Regions from separate parts of the Streptomyces sp. NPDC005202 genome, predicted to be linked through region 1. Evidence: riboswitches for the same ligand, from Rfam matches in the RefSeq annotation. Region 1 holds a riboswitch; each other region holds the start of a gene.
What was found. Region 1 has a riboswitch for cyclic di-AMP ahead of ABZV31_RS30505 (M23 family metallopeptidase). Riboswitches for the same ligand answer to the same signal wherever they lie in the genome.
Positions count from the first base shown of each region.

Region 2: it holds a riboswitch for cyclic di-AMP, as region 1 does, so the genes downstream of both, ABZV31_RS09350 (transglycosylase SLT domain-containing protein) here and ABZV31_RS30505 (M23 family metallopeptidase) in region 1, are expected to answer to the same signal.
Region 3: it holds a riboswitch for cyclic di-AMP, as region 1 does, so the genes downstream of both, ABZV31_RS20930 (LysM peptidoglycan-binding domain-containing M23 family metallopeptidase) here and ABZV31_RS30505 (M23 family metallopeptidase) in region 1, are expected to answer to the same signal.
Region 4: it holds a riboswitch for cyclic di-AMP, as region 1 does, so the genes downstream of both, ABZV31_RS23405 (transglycosylase family protein) here and ABZV31_RS30505 (M23 family metallopeptidase) in region 1, are expected to answer to the same signal.

Region 1 is NZ_JBEXHW010000030.1:67,506-71,694, reverse strand. It holds gene ABZV31_RS30515 (PrsW family intramembrane metalloprotease) at 1-543, shown strand, start outside; partial or broken gene ABZV31_RS30510 (aldo/keto reductase) at 648-851, opposite strand; gene ABZV31_RS30505 (M23 family metallopeptidase) at 984-2,015, opposite strand; cyclic di-AMP (ydaO/yuaA leader) riboswitch at 2,027-2,188, opposite strand; gene ABZV31_RS30500 (PP2C family protein-serine/threonine phosphatase) at 2,423-3,697, opposite strand; tRNA gene ABZV31_RS30495 (tRNA-Met) at 3,901-3,974, opposite strand; gene ABZV31_RS30490 (dihydrofolate reductase family protein) at 4,074-4,189, opposite strand, start outside.
Region 2 is NZ_JBEXHW010000004.1:82,839-87,027, reverse strand. It holds gene ABZV31_RS09355 (polyprenyl synthetase family protein) at 205-1,215, opposite strand; cyclic di-AMP (ydaO/yuaA leader) riboswitch at 1,902-2,090, shown strand; gene ABZV31_RS09350 (transglycosylase SLT domain-containing protein) at 2,095-2,583, shown strand; gene ABZV31_RS09345 (HAD family hydrolase) at 2,681-3,493, opposite strand; gene ABZV31_RS09340 (carboxymuconolactone decarboxylase family protein) at 3,603-4,061, opposite strand; gene ABZV31_RS09335 (FAD-dependent oxidoreductase) at 4,158-4,189, opposite strand, start outside.
Region 3 is NZ_JBEXHW010000013.1:173,564-177,752, reverse strand. It holds partial or broken gene ABZV31_RS20935 (alpha-galactosidase) at 1-1,577, shown strand, start outside; cyclic di-AMP (ydaO/yuaA leader) riboswitch at 1,882-2,040, shown strand; partial or broken gene ABZV31_RS20930 (LysM peptidoglycan-binding domain-containing M23 family metallopeptidase) at 2,043-2,944, shown strand; gene ABZV31_RS20925 (SGNH/GDSL hydrolase family protein) at 3,179-3,964, shown strand; gene ABZV31_RS20920 (TetR family transcriptional regulator C-terminal domain-containing protein) at 4,161-4,189, opposite strand, start outside.
Region 4 is NZ_JBEXHW010000017.1:70,781-74,969, reverse strand. It holds gene eno (phosphopyruvate hydratase) at 1-1,056, opposite strand, end outside; gene ABZV31_RS23405 (transglycosylase family protein) at 1,443-2,138, opposite strand; cyclic di-AMP (ydaO/yuaA leader) riboswitch at 2,143-2,308, opposite strand; gene ABZV31_RS23400 (transglycosylase family protein) at 2,491-3,495, opposite strand; gene ABZV31_RS23395 (cytochrome P450) at 3,696-4,189, opposite strand, start outside.

The DNA.
Region 1 (4,189 bases):
AACGGCTCCTCGACCTTCGGCGACTACGGCTTCTTCGCCGTCTACGGGGCGTTCATGGTGCCCGCGTTCGGGCTGCTGACCTGGCTGGTGATCTGGACGCGGCAGCGGGAGCTGCGGACCGTGCGCGAGGAGCTGCCCGCCTACGCCGCCGCCGGATGGCTGGCACCGGCCGAGCCGTTCGCCCTCGGCTCCATGCGGGCGCGCAGGCTGGCCCGGGAGTACGCCGGGCACCACTTCGGGAAGCCGGCGGCGCGGGCGGTCGCCCAGTACGAGGCGTACGCGACCTCGCTGGCGTTCCTGCGGCACCGGGGGCGCCGGGGGCGGGCCGGGGCCGACTTCGTCGTACGGGAACGGGAGTTGCTGCACGAGCTGTGGCGGCGGCGGGAGGTGGCCCGGCCGGCGTTGGACCACGCGGCGCGGGCCACGGCTCCTCCGGTTCCGGTGGCTGCGGGGCCATGGCCGGTGTACGGGGTGTACGGGTATCCGGCGGCGCCGTATCCCCCGTACAACCCGTACACCCCGTACAACCCGTACCGGTCGTAGCGGAGAGGCTACGCCGACGCCTCCGGGCGACGACGATGTCGGAGCGGTTGCCGCGCTGCTTCACCCTCCCCCAAGCTCTTCGAGCAGGGGGACCCCCAGCCGGTGATCGTCTCGGACTCGCCGCCCCGGTTGCCCTCGACCCACGCCGAGTAGGAGTCGGCGGTGTCGACGAAGTTGCCGCCGGCAGCCGTGTACGCGTCGAGGACGGCGAAGGACTGCGCCTCGTCGGCGGTCCAGCCGAAGACGTTGCCGCCGAGGGCGGGGAAGACCTCGAGGTCGGACGTGCCCAGCTTGCGTGGAGAAGTCATGACCAGCATCAACACCCATGCCGGAGGGGCCCATTCCGCCGACTCCCGCAAAGGTTGCGCGAACACCTGACCGGCAGCCCTGACGTCGGGGGGGCGCCGTCAGGACCGCCGGGGATCAGGGAAGGGCAGGTGTCAGGGGTTGAGGCCCTTGCCCCGAAGCCACGTCATCGGGTCGATCCCGGTGGCCTGGCCGTCGGGGTGGACCTCCAGGTGCAGGTGCGGCCCGGTGACGTTGCCGGTGGCGCCCACGCGGCCGATGACGTCGCCCGTGCCGACCTTCTGGCCGACCTTGACGCTGATCGACGACTGGTGGCAGAACCACAGCTCGGTGCCGTCGTCGAGGGTGAGGATCGTGCGGTAGCCGTAGGCGCCGGCCCAACCTGCCTCGGTGATGGTGCCGCTGTGGATCGCCTTGATCAGGGTGCCTGTGGGCGCGGCGAAGTCGAGGCCGGTGTGGTAGCCGGAGGACCACATGGAGCCGGCCTGGCCGAAGATACCGGTGATGGTGTACGAGGAGGTCGGCAGCGTGTACTGCTTGGCCAGCTCGGCCAGGCGCTCGGCCTCGGCCTTCTTCTTGGCCTCCTCCTCCGCCTTCTGCTTGGCGGCGGCGGCCTTGGCCTCGGCCGCCTTCGCCGCCTTGGCGGCCGCCTCGTCGGCCTGCTTGGCGGCGGCGGCCTCCGCGGCCGCCTCGGCCTTGGTGTCGACCTGGACCTGCTGCAGATCGGCCTGGGCCATGATGCGGTTGCGCAGCGCCTCGCCGGCGTCGGCGGTGCCCTGGGCGGTGTCGGCGGAGGTCACGCCGACGGTGCTGAGCGCGGTCGCGGAGCCCTTCGGGGCGTCGGAGGAGTCGCTGAGCAGGGAGTCCACGGAGGGCAGGTCGGGCAGGGAGATGGACACCGGCGGCTTGCCGGTCTGCGCACTGGCCATGCCGCCCGCGCCGACGGCGGCTATGACACCTACGCCGAGGACGGTGGAGCTGCGGGCGAGCCCGCCGCCGCGCTGCTTGGTGACGCGATGCCGGCCGCGTACGGGGCGGATGGACTCCTCGGTGGGGTTCCATTCCTCCCAGGGGCCCTCGTCGGTGCGGTGGCTGCCGTAGCCGAAGGTCTCGGTGCGCTGGCTCGGCACGAACGGGGCTTGGGGAGCGGGCCGGTTGGACGCCACGTGGGCGTACTCCTTTCCTTCCTTCTCGCCTACCGGGTTAGCTGACGGGTTCGGAGCAGGAAGGTCTCCTACGCGCGTAACCCAGCCGTGCGGTCACGGCGGATGACGCCCGATTCACCCCAAGGTGATGGTTGGTTCCCCGGTTCCCTGACGGGATTCGGCAGGTGCGCACGGAGCCGCCTCTTGTGACGGCTGGGACGACCGCGCTGCGTTATCGAACGTTAATAGACCCGAGGCGCGGATTCCAAGCCGTTCGGCTTGATCATTAAACCTTTTTGGCCTGGACGTACGGGCCATGAGTGGTGAAAAGCGGGCGAGTTGGCCAGGACCCAGGAGCGTGACCACTTATGACGGTGTGTCAGTTGTTATGCTCACCGGGACCGTTCGATCACGTCGCGTGACAATGATCAGGGGCGCCGTACGGCGAGCAGTGCCATGTCGTCCGTCATGCCGCCCCCGGAGTGCCGACGCACCTCCGCCGCGAGGGTGCCGAGCAGCGTGCCCGGGTCGCCGAACGTCCGGCCGTCGAGGCGCCGTTCGAGGTCGTAGAAGCGGCCGCGGGCGTCGCGGGCCTCGGACAGGCCGTCGGTGTGGAAGAGCATCATGGCTCCGGCGGGAAACCCGGTCTCCTCGGCACGGTCGGGCCAGATGCCCAGGTCTCCCATGCCGAGCGGTAGCCCGGGGTCGCGGGCCGGCAGCGTGCGCAGGGTGCCGTCCGCATACAGCAGCAGCGGCGGCGGATGGCCGCGGTTGACGATCCGCACCACTGTGCCGTCGTGGAGGATCTCGGCGAGGACGGCGGTGGTGAACCCCTCGAAGGCGTCGATCCCTTCGCGCCGCGAAGCCTCGCGCGCCAGCGCCCGCTCCAGCCGCTGCGCCACCGCCTCCAGCGTGCGCTCCTGCTCGGCGGCTTCCCGGAAGGCCCCGATGACCACGGCCACGGCCGCCACCGCTCCCATGCCCTTGCCGCGCACGTCGCCGACGACGAGCCGGACGCCGTGCGGGCTGTCCTGCACCGCGTACAGGTCGCCGCCGATGAACGCGTCCGCCTGCGCCGCCTCGTAGCGGGCCGCGATGTCCAGTCCGCCGATCCGCCCCGCGGGCTCGGGCAGCACCGCGCGCTGCGCGGCCTCGGCGATCTCACGGGCGGAGGCGAGCCGCTCGTCGCTGCGGCGCACGAGGAGGTTGATCAGCACGGCCAGGACGGCGACCGTCGCCACGGTGACCAGTTCGGTGACCGCGTGGACGTGGAGGACGACGCCGAGCCTGACGTGCAGGGCGAGGACGACAGCGACCGCCGCGACCCCCGTGAGCGCGGTGGCCCGCCGGGACAGCAGGGGGGCAGCGACCAGGGGTGCGGCCGTGAAGAAGGGAGCCGCGGTGAACTCCGACGGGGTGAGGCAGTCGTAGCAGGCGCCGGCGACGAGCAGCAGCGCCGGGAGCATCAGCACGAAGGCGCGCGCACACGAGATCCGCCTCCGCTCGCCCTCTTCGGGCGGGACGGGAGCCGGGCTGTCGCCGAGCCCGGGGTCGGGGACGGGGTCGCCGGGCAGCCGCCCGCCGGCTCTGGCGTACGGGCCGAGGCCTGCGTCACGGGACCCGTGGTCGTACGGTGCGAGGCCGTTGCCGCGGGATGCGAGGTCGTACGGCCCCTCACCCTCCACGTCACCTGGCCACACCACTCGACTCCTGCCGCACACGCCGAACGCCGGTCTCCGCCCGTCCAGGTTTCCCGGACCCGGTGCGGGGAGCGAGCCGTGTGGGCCGACCGGATGACCGTGTGTGAGGAGGAACACGTACGCAGACCCCGGGGCCCCGTGCGCGAGCACGGGAGAAACACTCAGGGCCGGAATCCCGTGATCGGATTCCGGCCCTGAGCCTTCAGTAGCGGGGACAGGATTTGAACCTGCGACCTCTGGGTTATGAGCCCAGCGAGCTACCGAGCTGCTCCACCCCGCGTCGTTGTGTCTCCAGTGTACGCCATGCGCAGGACAGGTTGTGCACGCATGTATGTCCGCGCCGCTTCCCCGGCCGTTTTCGGTCGGCGGAGCCGTCCGTTCAGCCCAGCAGATGCCGGTTCGGCTCCTTGGCGCGCTCCTCGAACTCCGGCAGCACGACGACCTCCGCGCCCCCGGCCGCCAGCACCCCCGCCCCGTCGGCGCCCTCGACGAACG
Region 2 (4,189 bases), on a different contig from region 1:
GAGTACGGAGGCGATCTTAGATTGGACTCAGTCCAATCATGTGAGCCATATCACATGCAGCGGTGGCTCGCTCCTCACCCGAGCGAGTCGGCCCGGGCGGGTGAACGAAGGCGGGGTGGACGAAGGCGGGGTGAACGAAGGCGAGGTGGAAGAAGGCGAGGTGGAAGAAGGCGAGGTGGAAGAAGGCGGGTCAACGAAGGCGGGTCAGCCCGCCCGGTGCACCACCGCATCGCACAGCTCCATCAGCGCCCTCTTCGCGTCGCACTCCCGCAGCGGCGCCAGCGCAGCCCGCGCCTCCTCCGCATACCGCACGGTGTCCCTCCGCGCCTGCTCCAACGCCGGGTGCACCCGCAGCGCCGCCAGCGCCTCCGCGTGCCGCACGTCGTCACTCAGGTCGGAGTCCAGCAGCTCGCACAGCGCGATGTCCTCGGCCAGCCCCAGCCGTGCCGCCCGCTCCCGCAGCCGCAGCACCGGAAGCGTCGCGATCCCCTCCCGGAGATCCGTCCCCGGCGTCTTCCCGGACTCGTGCGAGTCGGAAGCGATGTCCAGCACGTCGTCCGCGAGCTGGAAGGCGACCCCCAGCCGCTCGCCGTACTGCGTCAGTACGTCCACGACCGTCTCGTCAGCCCCGGACATCATCGCCCCGAACCGGCACGACACCGCCACCAGCGACCCCGTCTTGCCGCCCAGCACGTCCAGGTAGTGCTCGACCGGATCGCGCCCGTCCGTCGGCCCCGCCGTCTCCAGGATCTGCCCGGTGACCAGCCGCTCGAACGCCACGGCCTGCACCCGCACGGCCTCGGGGCCGAGGTCGGCGAGGATCTGCGAGGCCCGGGCGAAGAGGAAGTCCCCGGTGAGGACCGCGACCGAGTTCCCCCAGCGGGTGTTCGCGCTGGGCACCCCGCGCCGCACCGCAGCCTCGTCCATCACGTCGTCGTGGTACAGCGTGGCCAGGTGCGTCAGCTCCACGACCACGGCCGACGGCACGACCCCCGGCGCGTACGGGTCCCCGAACTGCGCAGCGAGCATCACGAGCAGCGGCCGAAACCGCTTCCCGCCCGCCCGTACGAGGTGCTGCGCGGCCTCCGTGATGAAGGGAACCTCGCTCTTGGTGGCTTCGAGCAACCCTTCCTCGACAGCCGCCAACCCGGCCTGGACATCGGCTTCGAGAGCCTGGTCCCGCACGCTCAGCCCGAACGGCCCGACGACGGTCACGAGGGGTCTCCTGTCTGCTGGTGTCTGCTGGCGGTTACACGGTTTGTCGATAGGTCGCTGCCATCACTCGAGTCAGCGTATCCGGTCACGTTTCGATCACCGATAACGCCCACCGATACAGGCCAGGCGGTATCGGATCACGCCCGGTATGTTTTTGATCATCTGATAAGAACGCATATCTATTGACTTACCCCTCCTGTTCGCTCTGCGCTCCCCCATACATCCGTACGCCATTCTTCTGTGAAACGACCCACAGGGCATCCGAACGGGCTACGGGACGATCAGCGTCGCGACACGCCGCCCGCCCACCACCGGGCCGGCGAGCCGACCCGGCCCTCCGTCGACGTGGCGACCATCACGCGCACCCCGGGGGTGCCCGCTTCACCGGACTGCGGGTGCCCGATTCACCCCTATTGGGGATTGAATTCCCCTTGGTCTTGAATGCCCTTCGGCCGCTCAAACAGTGAATTGAGTCACGGTCAGCCGCCGATGTCCTGCACCCCCTCACCCTCGTTTCCCCTTCCCCTGCAAGCGAGTTGAGGCTTGGCAACCGCAAAGGATCAAGCGTCTTATACGCCTCACATCAAGGTCAACTAGGGCGATGTGTGACTCCGGCACTTGTTTCGGACATGTGCTCTCGCATACGTTCCCGGCCGTCGGGCGGACGCCGAATCCTGCCGCCGCCCGGAACCCGTCGACCGAACCACTCACGGCAGGAGCGGGGGACCCAGGTAAGTCGCCGATCCGCACGTCGTACGTCCCACGTCGTACGTCGCGCCGGAACGGCTTGGGGTGAAGTCGCGCTCTTCCGGGCGCGGCCGGGCACCTCCCAGCCCGAACCCGACAGCTCACCTCGCAGGCGACGGAGAGGAATCTGCCATGCCCGTCAAGGCTCAGCCCCGCCGTGCCCGCACCGCTCGTCTCGCCCGCACCCTCGCCGTCGCCGGCACGGGTGCCGCCGTCCTCGCCCTCCCGCTGATCGGTGCGACCAGCGCCTCCGCGGCCACCACGACGTCCACCACGACCGCCGCGACCGCGGTCTCGTACCCGAACAACCTCGACGGGTGGATCCGGGCGTCGCTGGCGATCATGGCGCAGAGGGGCATCCCGGGGACGTACAACGGCATCTACCGCAACATCATGCGCGAGTCGTCGGGCAACCCGCGGGCCATCAACCTCTGGGACTCCAACGCCCGCGCGGGCATCCCGTCCAAGGGCCTGCTCCAGGTCATCGACCCGACGTTCAGGGCCTACCACGTGCCCGGCACGTCGTACGACATCTACGACCCGGTCGCCAACATCACGGCCGCCTGCAACTACGCGGCCGCGCGGTACGGCTCGATCGACAACGTCTTCGGCGCGTACTGACCTGGGCGCGCCCCGGACACGGCGTACTGACCTACGGTGCGCCCCCGGACGCGGCGTACTGACGTACGGCGCGCCCCCTGATGCCTCCTCCTGGCGCCTACCGGCCCGGGAACAACCGCTCGAGGACGACGGCGATGCCGTCGTCCTCGTTCGACAAGGTGACCTCGTCGGCCACCGCCTTGAGTTCGGGGTGGGCGTTGGCCATGGCGACGCCGCGGGCGGCCCACTGGAACATGGGGATGTCGTTCGGCATGTCGCCGAAGGCGAGGGCGTGTTCGCGGCTCAGCCCCAGGTGTTCTGCGGCCAGCGCCAGCCCCGTCGCCTTGGTGATGCCGCATGGCTGAAGTTCGACGGTCCCCGGGCCCGACATGGTGACCGTCGCGAGGGAACCGACCACGTTCCGGGCCGCCGTCGCCAACTCGTCGTCGGACAGGGTGGGATGGCGCAGCAGCACCTTGCTGATGGGCGCGCACCACAGGTCGTCGCGCCGTTCGACCCGTACGGCGGGCAGGGTGGGGTGCGGCATGAGGTACCCCGGCTCGATGAGCGTGAGCCCGTCCACCCCGTCCTGGTCGACCGCGGCGTAGACCTGCCCCACCTCGGCCTCGATCTTGCCGAGCGCGGTCTCGGCCAGCTCCCGGTCCAGGGTGACCGACCACAGCAGACGGTCCGCCCCGGCGTCGTACAGCTGCGCGCCCTGACCGCACACCGCGAGCCCCGTGCTGCCCAGGTCGTCGAGCAGCGGCCGCACCCTCGGCGCCGGCCGTCCGGTCACCACGAGGTGCCGGGCACCGGCCGCCGCCACCCGCGCGAGCGCGGCGAGGGACCGTTCGGACAGGGTGTCGTCGCCGCGCAGCAGCGTTCCGTCCAGGTCAGTGGCGATGAGGGCATATGCGAGGGGAGCGGCCATGATCAGAGAATACGGACCCGCCCCACCGGCCCGACGGGAACCGGACGACAGCGGCGTACACCGCTGTCCCGGCCGCGTCCCCCGCAACTGCCTTTCGTACTCCGGCTCTTCACCAGGTGGTGCCCGCGGGCTCCTTGATGGTGGTGTTGAGCCGGTTGAACATGTTGGTGAGCGAGATCACGAGGAGCAGCGCAGACAGCTCCTTCTCGTCGAAGTGGTCGGCCACCTCGTCCCACAGGGCGTCGGGCACCGCCTCCTCCGACCGGTCGGCGAGGCGGGTCATCCGCTCGGCCAGCTGCAGCGCGGCACGCTCGGCGTCCGTGAAGCAGGGCGCCTCGCGCCAGGCGGCCACGGCCGCGATGCGCTCCTCGTTCGCCCCGGCCTTGCGCAGGTTCACCGTGTGCCCGTGCACGCACGCGCTGCAGCCGTTGATCTGGCTGGCGCGCAGCCCGACGATCTCCGCCAGCTCCTGGGGGAGGCCGCCCTCACCGATCGCCTGGATGATGCTGCCGATGCCCTTCATGGCGGTGGGCAGGACGTACGCCGGGTTCTTCATCCGAGCCTGCATGGTGGTGCCTCCTGTGTCAGTGATCAGCGGGGTGTTGCTCTCACTGCACTGACGGAGCCGGGGCGCGAGATGTGACGGCCGGCCGGGAAAAACTTCTCAGCCGTGCGCCGCCGCCAGGTGTTTGGCCA
Region 3 (4,189 bases), on a different contig from region 1:
GCTCCGACCTCACCTACGGGGAGAAGGTCATCGGCAGCAGCCGCGGCCACACCGGCCACCAGCACCTGCCGTGGGTCGCCCTCGACACCGACGCCACCGAGGAACACGGCGAGGTCTACGGCTGTGCCCTCGGCTGGTCCGGCTCCTGGCGGATCGCGGTCGCCGGGCTCCCGGACGGGCGGGTGCAGATCACCGGCGGCGCCGGGTACGACGACTCGGGCCTGCTGACGCTGGCCGCTGGGGAGTCGTACACGACGCCGGTCTTCGCGGGCCTGTTCAGCGACGGCGGCTTCGGCGGCGCGAGCCGCGCCTGGCACGCCTACCAGCGGGCACGTCATCCCGGACGCGGACCGGGACCGGCCGGTGCTCTACAACTCCTGGGAGGCCACGGAGTTCGACATCTCCGAGGAGCGGCAGCGGGCGCTCGCGCGGCGGGCGGCGGCCATCGGCATCGAGCTGTTCGTGGTCGACGACGGCTGGTTCGGCGCCCGCACCAGTGACCGGGCCGGGCTCGGCGACTGGCGGCCCAACCCCGACCGCTTCCCGGCCGGCCTGAAGCCGCTCGCCGACCACGTGCACGCCCTCGGCATGCAGTTCGGCATCTGGGTCGAGCCCGAGATGGTCAATTCGGACAGCGACCTGTACCGCGCCCACCCCGACTGGGTGCAGTACCAACCAGGACGAAAGCGGACGGAATTCCGCAACCAGCTCGTGCTCAACCTGGCCCGCGAGGACGTCCAGGAGTATCTGTGGGAGCAGCTCGACGGGCTCCTGTCCAGCGCCCCGATCGACTACGTGAAGTGGGACTTCAACCGCTGCTTCACCGACGCCGGCTGGCCCGGGGAGTCGTATCCGCAGCGCCTGTGGGTCGACCACGTGCGCGCGGTGTACGCCCTGCTGGACCGGCTGCGGGCCGCCCACCCGGGCGTCGCCTTCGAGTCCTGCTCGGGCGGCGGAGGCCGCGTCGACATCGGCATCATGAGCCGGACGGACCAGGTGTGGACCTCGGACAACACCGATCCGCTCGACCGCCTTGTCATCCAGCACGGCTTCAGCCAGATCCATCCCGCGCGGGTCATGGCCGCCTGGGTCACCGACAGCCCGAACACCCAGCTCAACGGGCGGGTTTGCGCTTCCGTTTCGTCAGCGCCATGGCCGGAGTACTCGGCGTCGGCGGCGACCTCACCGGGTGGACGGAGGAAGAGCTGACCGAGGCACGGGCTTGGGTGGCCCTCTACAAGGAGATCCGGCCCGTCGTGCAGCGCGGCGACCTCTTCCGGCTGCGCCCGCCGCAGGGCGGGCTGAGCGCGGTGCAGTACGTGCTCGGCGGCGAGACGGTCGTCCTCGCCCTGCTCCAGGCGCAGCACTACGTCGAGCCGGTTCCGGCGCTGCGGCTGCGCGGCCTCGACCCGACGGCGATGTACGAATGCCGAAGTGGGGGTCCCCCCGGCTCGAGTGCAGCCGAGAGCCTGCGGGAAGGTGAAGTGCTCCGCGGTGCCGTCCTGCTGCATCACGGGCTGCGCACCGGGCTCGGTGGCGACCTCGATGCGACGGTTCTCCGCCTCCGTCGTATCTGAAACTACTGTCCGAATTGCAGCCTTCATTCCAACTCGCTCCGGATTAAGGGGTGCTGGAAAGCGGCCGCGTGAGGAGCATCATATTCGTGACCGAGCGTCGCCCGTCATGTTCACGTAATTCGTGTAATATTCCAGGGAATTGAACAAGGAAAGGGCGATCGAATTCACGGAGGGTGACCGGGAATTCCCGTAACGGATCAAGCAAAAGGCGGAGAACTGTGACCATCTGCTTGTCCCTGCGTGTCTTGATCGCTTACGTTCTCCACCGATCCGGACGGACGCCGAATCCTGCCGCCGTCCGGGGCCCGCACACTCACCTGTGCACGGCAGGAGCGGCGGGACCCACAGGTACGACTGCCTGTTCCGGTCTCCGGAACGGCTAGGGGTTAAGCCGCGTCCCCGCGGCCGGGCATCTCCAGCCCGAACCCGACAGCTCACCTCGCAGGCGCCGGAGAGGAATTTGCCATGCCGGCGAAGGGAAAGCACCGCCGCCCGAAGCCCCAGCGCTTCACCCGCACCATCGCCGCCGCCGGAACCGGTGGCGCCGCCCTCGCCCTGCCGCTCATCGGAGCCACCGGCGCCCACGCGGCCCCCGCGCAGTCCGTCTCCGAAAAGGCCGTCCAGACCGTCCCGTGACCGGGAAGACGGCCGCCGCCAAGTACGCGGGCGTGCGGATCTACACCGTCAGGACCGGCGACTACCTCTCGAAGATCGCCGAAAAGCAGCATGTCGTCGGCGGCTGGAAGAAGCTCTACCAGGACAACCGCCGGGCCATCGGCGACGACCCGTCGCTGATCCACCCGGGCCTGAAGCTGACGCTCGGCCACAAGGCCGCGACGACCGACGCGACACAGGCGCCCAAGTCGTCGTCCTCCGCATCCTCCTCGGCCTTCGTCACGAAGGGTACGAAGGCCACGAAAGCCACGAAGGCCACCCAGGCCGCCCAGACCACCTCCACCGGCTACACCCTCCCCGTGACCGGCGCCACCATCGGCACCGGCTACCACGTGGCCGGCAGCATGTGGTCCAGCGGCTACCACACGGGCGTCGACTTCGTCGTGCCGACCGGCACCCCGGTCAAGGCCGTGGCCGCGGGCACCGTCGTCTTTGCGGGCTGGGGCGGCGCGTACGGCAACCAGGTCGTCGTCAAGCTGAGCGACGGCTACTACGCCCAGTACGCCCACCTGTCCTCCCTCTCGGTCTCCGCCGGCCAGACCGTGACCGCGGGCCAGCAGCTCGGCCTGTCCGGTGCGACCGGCAACGTGACTGGCCCGCACCTGCACTTCGAGATCCGCACCACGCCGAACTACGGCTCGGACGTGGACCCGGTCGCCTACCTTCGCTCGCACGGCGTCGCCGTCGGCTGACGCGCGCGCCCCTCGGAACCACCTGCCTGACACGCCGCCGAAGGCCGGACCCCGATCCCCGGGTCCGGCCTTCGGTGTTCGGCGGCTCGTTCCTGCCGCGTATTCCCGGTTGAGCCAGAAACGGAAAGTGGCTTATCTCACCGCCCGTCAACCCCTGCCTACGGTCGCGTAGGTCACATCAAAGGTGAATCATGGGCCGATGTGGCAGACGATTCGAAGAGTGACAGCAGATCAGTGATCGGGTCGTACGTGGCGGTGGGGGACAGCTTCACCGAGGGTGTCGGCGACCCCGGCCCCGACGGGGCGTTCGTCGGCTGGGCCGACCGGTTCGCCGTGCTCCTCGCGGACCGGCGGCCCGAGGGCGACTTCAACTACACGAACCTCGCCGTGCGCGGCAAGCTGCTCGACCAGATCGTGGCGGACCAGATCCCGCGGGCCGTCGAACTCGCCCCGGACCTGGTGTCGTTCTGCGCGGGCGGCAACGACATCATCCGCCCCGGCACCGACCCGGACGACGTGGCGGAGCGCTTCGAGAAGGCGGTCGCCCGGCTCGCCTCCGCCGCCGGCACCGTCATGGTCGCCACCGGCTTCGACACCCGGGACGTGCCCGTCCTCAAGCACCTGCGCGGCAAGATCGCCACATACAACGGGCACGTACGGGCCATCGCCGACCGCTACGGCTGCCCGGTGCTCGACCTGTGGTCCCTCAAGGCCATCCAGGACCGCCGCGCCTGGGACGACGACCGGCTGCACCTGTCTCCCGAGGGGCACACGCGCGTGGCGCTACGCGCCGGGCAGGCCCTCGGTATCGACGTCCCGGCCGACCCGGAGCAGCCCTGGCCACCGCTGCCGCCGCGCGGCACCCTGGAGATCCGCCGCGACGACGTCCACTGGGCGCGTGAGTACCTGGTGCCGTGGATCGGCCGCCGACTGCGCGGCGAGTCGTCGGGCGACCACGTGAGGGCCAAGGGCACGCTGTCGCCGGACGACATCAAGATGCGGATCGCTTCGGTGGCTTGAGGGCGGGCCGCAGTCGGGCTCCGCGTACCGAAGTCACCAAGGGGCACGACCTCGACACCGGGTCGTGCCCCTTGTCGTTGCCGGGGGGCGGGCGAGAGGCCCGCGCCGTTCCATGGCGGTCGGTGACGCTCCGCGGGCTCCGGGGCGGTCGGCGGATGCTCCTCGGGTTCCGGGGCGGGGCGAGGCGAAGGCGTCCTCACCGTTCCGCGGCCGTCAACGCCTCCC
Region 4 (4,189 bases), on a different contig from region 1:
CTCGACGGCGTCCAGGGTCTCGGTCAGGGAGCCGATCTGGTTGACCTTGACCAGCAGGGCGTTGGCGGCGCCCTCCTCGATGCCGCGGGCCAGGCGCTCCGGGTTGGTGACGAACAGGTCGTCGCCGACCAGCTGGACCTTGTCGCCGAGCTTGTCGGTGATGACCTTCCAGCCGGCCCAGTCGTCCTCGAACAGCGGGTCCTCGATGGAGACCAGCGGGTAGGCGGCGACGAGCTCCTCGTAGTACTCCGTCATCTCCGCGGCGGAGCGCTCCTTGCCCTCGAAGAGGTACTTGCCGTCCTTGTAGAACTCGGAGGCGGCGACGTCGAGGGCGAGGGCGATCTGCTGGCCGGGGGCGTAGCCGGCCTCCTTGATGGCCTCCAGGATGAGGTCGAGGGCCTCGCGGTTGGAGCCGAGGTTCGGGGCGAAGCCGCCCTCGTCACCGAGGCCGGTGGACAGGCCCTTGCCCTTCAGGACCTTCTTCAGGGTGTGGTAGACCTCGGCACCCCAGCGCAGCGCCTCGGAGAAGGACTCCGCGCCGATCGGGGCGATCATGAACTCCTGGATGTCCACGTTGGAGTCGGCGTGCGAGCCGCCGTTGAGGATGTTCATCATCGGCACCGGCAGCAGGTGCGCGTTCGGGCCGCCCAGGTAGCGGAAGAGGGGGAGGTCGCTGGCCTCGGAGGCGGCGTGGGCGACGGCGAGGGAGACGCCGAGGATGGCGTTGGCGCCGAGGGAGCCCTTGTTGTCGGTGGCGTCCAGGTCGAACATCGCCTGGTCGATCAGGCGCTGCTCGGTGGCGTCGTAGCCGACCAGCTCCGGGCCGATCTGCTCGATGACGGCCAGGACGGCCTTCTCGACGCCCTTGCCCTGGTAGCGGTTGGGGTCGCCGTCGCGGAGCTCGATGGCCTCGAAGGCGCCGGTGGAAGCGCCGGACGGGACGGCGGCACGACCCGTGCTGCCGTCGTCGAGGCCGACCTCGACCTCGACCGTGGGGTTGCCTCGGGAGTCCAGGATTTCCCGGGCTACGACGACGTCGATGGACGGCACGAGCATCTCCTTCTTGGATGTGACGCTGGAAGTGCGGGGCTGGTGTGCCTTGCGACTAGAGCCTAACCGCCCGGAGCCATCGGCCAGCCGACCGACCGTCCCGTGGACAGGGTGACCGTACACTTTGTTTCCACACGAAACAAAGGGGCCTGGAGAAGCCGGGATGAAGACCGGGAGAAGAAAAGCCCCGCCCCGGTGCGTACGGGGGAACACGCACCGGGGCGGGGAGCCCGTCGGGGACGGGCGGCGAGCCCCACGTGACCTCCACTGTGCGACCTCCACTGTGGAGGCCACGCGCACGAGGGACCTGTGGCTCGGCTACCGGCCGGCTGTCACTTCAGGTGCAGCTGGCCGACCGGCTGTCACTTCAGGTGCAGCTGGCCGACCGGCTGTCACTTCAGGTGCAGCTGCTGGCCCGGGTAGATGAGGTTGGCGTCCTCGACGATGTCCTTGTTCAGTTCGAACAGCTTCTGCCAGCCACCCTGGACGCGGTGCTTCTCGGCGATCGAGCTGAGGGTGTCGCCCGCGACCACCTTGTACTCGCCGTCGCCCTTCTTGACCTTCTTGCCGGTCGGGGTGGTGACGGTCTTCTTGGCGGCCGGACGCTGCGCGGAGCGGTTGGCGGCCTGCTGCTCGGTGGAGCGGGTGGTGGTGCTGCTCTTCGTGGAGCTGCCGGAGCCGTTGCTCGACGAGGAGCCCGTGCTGCCGGTGTAGGCGGCGCTGGACAGGCCCTTGCCGCAGACCGGCCAGGCGCCCTTGCCCTGGCCCGCGAGGACCTTCTCGGCGATGGCTATCTGCTGCGCCTTGGTGGCCAGGTCGGCACGCGGGGCGTAGGCGGTGCCGCCGTAGGCGGCCCAGGTGGAGTTGGTGAACTGCAGACCGCCGTAGAAGCCGTTGCCGGTGTTGATGGACCAGTTGCCGCCGGACTCGCACTGGGCGACCGCGTCCCACTCGGAAGCGGTGGCGGCGGAGGCGTTGCCGGCCGCCATCAGCGGGGCGGCGACGGCGGCACCGGTGACACCGGCGAGCGCGATGGCACGGGTTGCCTTGGACGGACGACGGTGCTTGCCCTTGCCGGAAAACAGCATGGATGGATCCCCTCACCGACGCCTGCGAGGTGAGCTGTCGGGTTCGGGCCGGTTGAGTTGCCCGGCCGCGCCCCTTGCGAGGCACGGCTTCACCCCCAGCCGCTCCGGTCAACTGCCCGGCGCGGCACTTACCTTGGGTCCCCCGCTCCTGCCTACGGCGCTTGACGCGACGACTGTTCCCGGGCAGCCGCTGGCAGGATTCGGCGTTGCGGCAGCCGGGGCTCGCGATGGCGAGCGGTCATGACCGTAGACACGCGATCCGCCGAATTTCAAAGACGATCAGGGCTTCTGAGACTCATCCCACACTTTCATTGCACCGGACATTCGGCGCGAAGTATGACGTGAACTCCCGCTACTTTTGGGCCGTTTCGGCAGGAACTTCAAGGGTCTGACCGGCAACGAGGTGGTCCGGGTCGGCGCCGATCTCGTCCTTGTTCGCGGCATAGAGCGCGCGCCACCCGCCCGGGAGGTCAAGGGAGTCGGCGATGGACGCGAGGGATTCGCCGGAGCGGACGGTGTACGAGTCGTCGACGGTGGCGCGTGCACCGCTGTCGCCGCGTGAGGCGTGACGACCAGAGGCGGCGGCCGTACGGTTGTCGGCCGGATCCTCGGCGGCACTGTCGCCACGGTGGCGGCCGGTACCGAGCGCCCCGGTGTCGACCAGGGCCGAAGAGCCGCCGGTCTGCCCGGAGTTGTCCGAGTCGCCGAACTCGGGAGCCGCCGTGGGTGAGCTGCCGAAGCCCCGCGAGTCGCTCGCATCGGATTCAGTGGATGTGTCGGACTTGGGGGAGTTGTCCACCTTGGTAGGCGAAGAAGGTGAAGAGGAAGGCTTCGTAGCGGATTCGACCGACGAGCCGGAGGGGCCCGTCGACGAGTCGGACAGACCATGGTCGGTCGACTCGGACGAGTCGGAGGATCCGGACGAGTCGGAAGCCGAGGACGAGCCGCTCCCCACGCCGGTGTCGATGTTCGCCTCACCGGAGTCCTTGGTGAGACCGGAGAGCAGCCCGCAGGTGGGCCAGGCACCGGGGCCCCGGTCGGCGAGGATCTTCTCGGCGACCGCTATCTGCTGGGACCGGCTGGCCTGGTCGGCGCTCGGGGCGTAGGCGAGGCCGCCGTACTTCTCCCAGTCGTCCTGGGTCAACTGCAGGCCGCCGTAGTAGCCGTTGCCGTTGTCGGCGCTCCAGGAGCCGCCGCTCTCGCACTCGGCCACCTTGTCCCACGTGGTGCCGTCGGCCGCGCTCGCGCCGGTGGCGCCGAGGAGCGGGATGGCGATGGCGGAACCGGTCACTCCGGCCGCAACAAGGAGAGCCGGAGCCTGACGGGGGCGACGGTGACGACCGTTCCCGGAGAGCATGCGGAAACCTTTCGTGCGACAGCAGTGACCGGCGCGGCGGATGCTGCTCGGCGCCGCGCTGATGCGTGAACGTATCGGGTGACGATCACTTGTCACAAGTTAATGCCGCGCAGATCACGTGAAGATCACATAGTTGAACGTGTGTCATCTTTGCCCTCGTCAGCGGGCCGGTGCAGGGCCCTTTTCGCCCCGTGTCCGACTTACCGGACCGGCGTGAAGCGGACGGGCAGTGTCCGCAGTCCGCGCATGATGAGCCCGCCACGCCAGCGCAAGTCGGCCGGATCGGCGTCGAGTTGGAGATCGGGGAGCCGGGTGAGGAGGGTGGCGAGCGCGGTCTGGCCCTCCAGCCGGGCGAGCGGGGCGCCGAGGCAGTAGTGGATGCCGTGGCCGTACCCGAGGTGCTGGTTGTCACGTCGGCCGAGGTCGAGAACGTCGGGGTCGGCGAACCGCGCCGGATCCCGGTCGGCGGCGGCGAGGACGACGAGGACCGGGTCGCCGGGTGCGATGTCCTGCCCGCCGATGGTGAGCGGCCGGGTGGCGAACCGCCAGGTGGCGAGCTCCACGGGACCGTCGTAGCGCAGGAGTTCCTCGACGCCGGTCTCCAGCAGGCCGCTTTCGCCGCTCTCCAGGGACTTCTGGAGCCGGTCCCGCTGCTCGGGGTGGGTGAGGAGGGCGTACGTGCCGTTGCCGATGA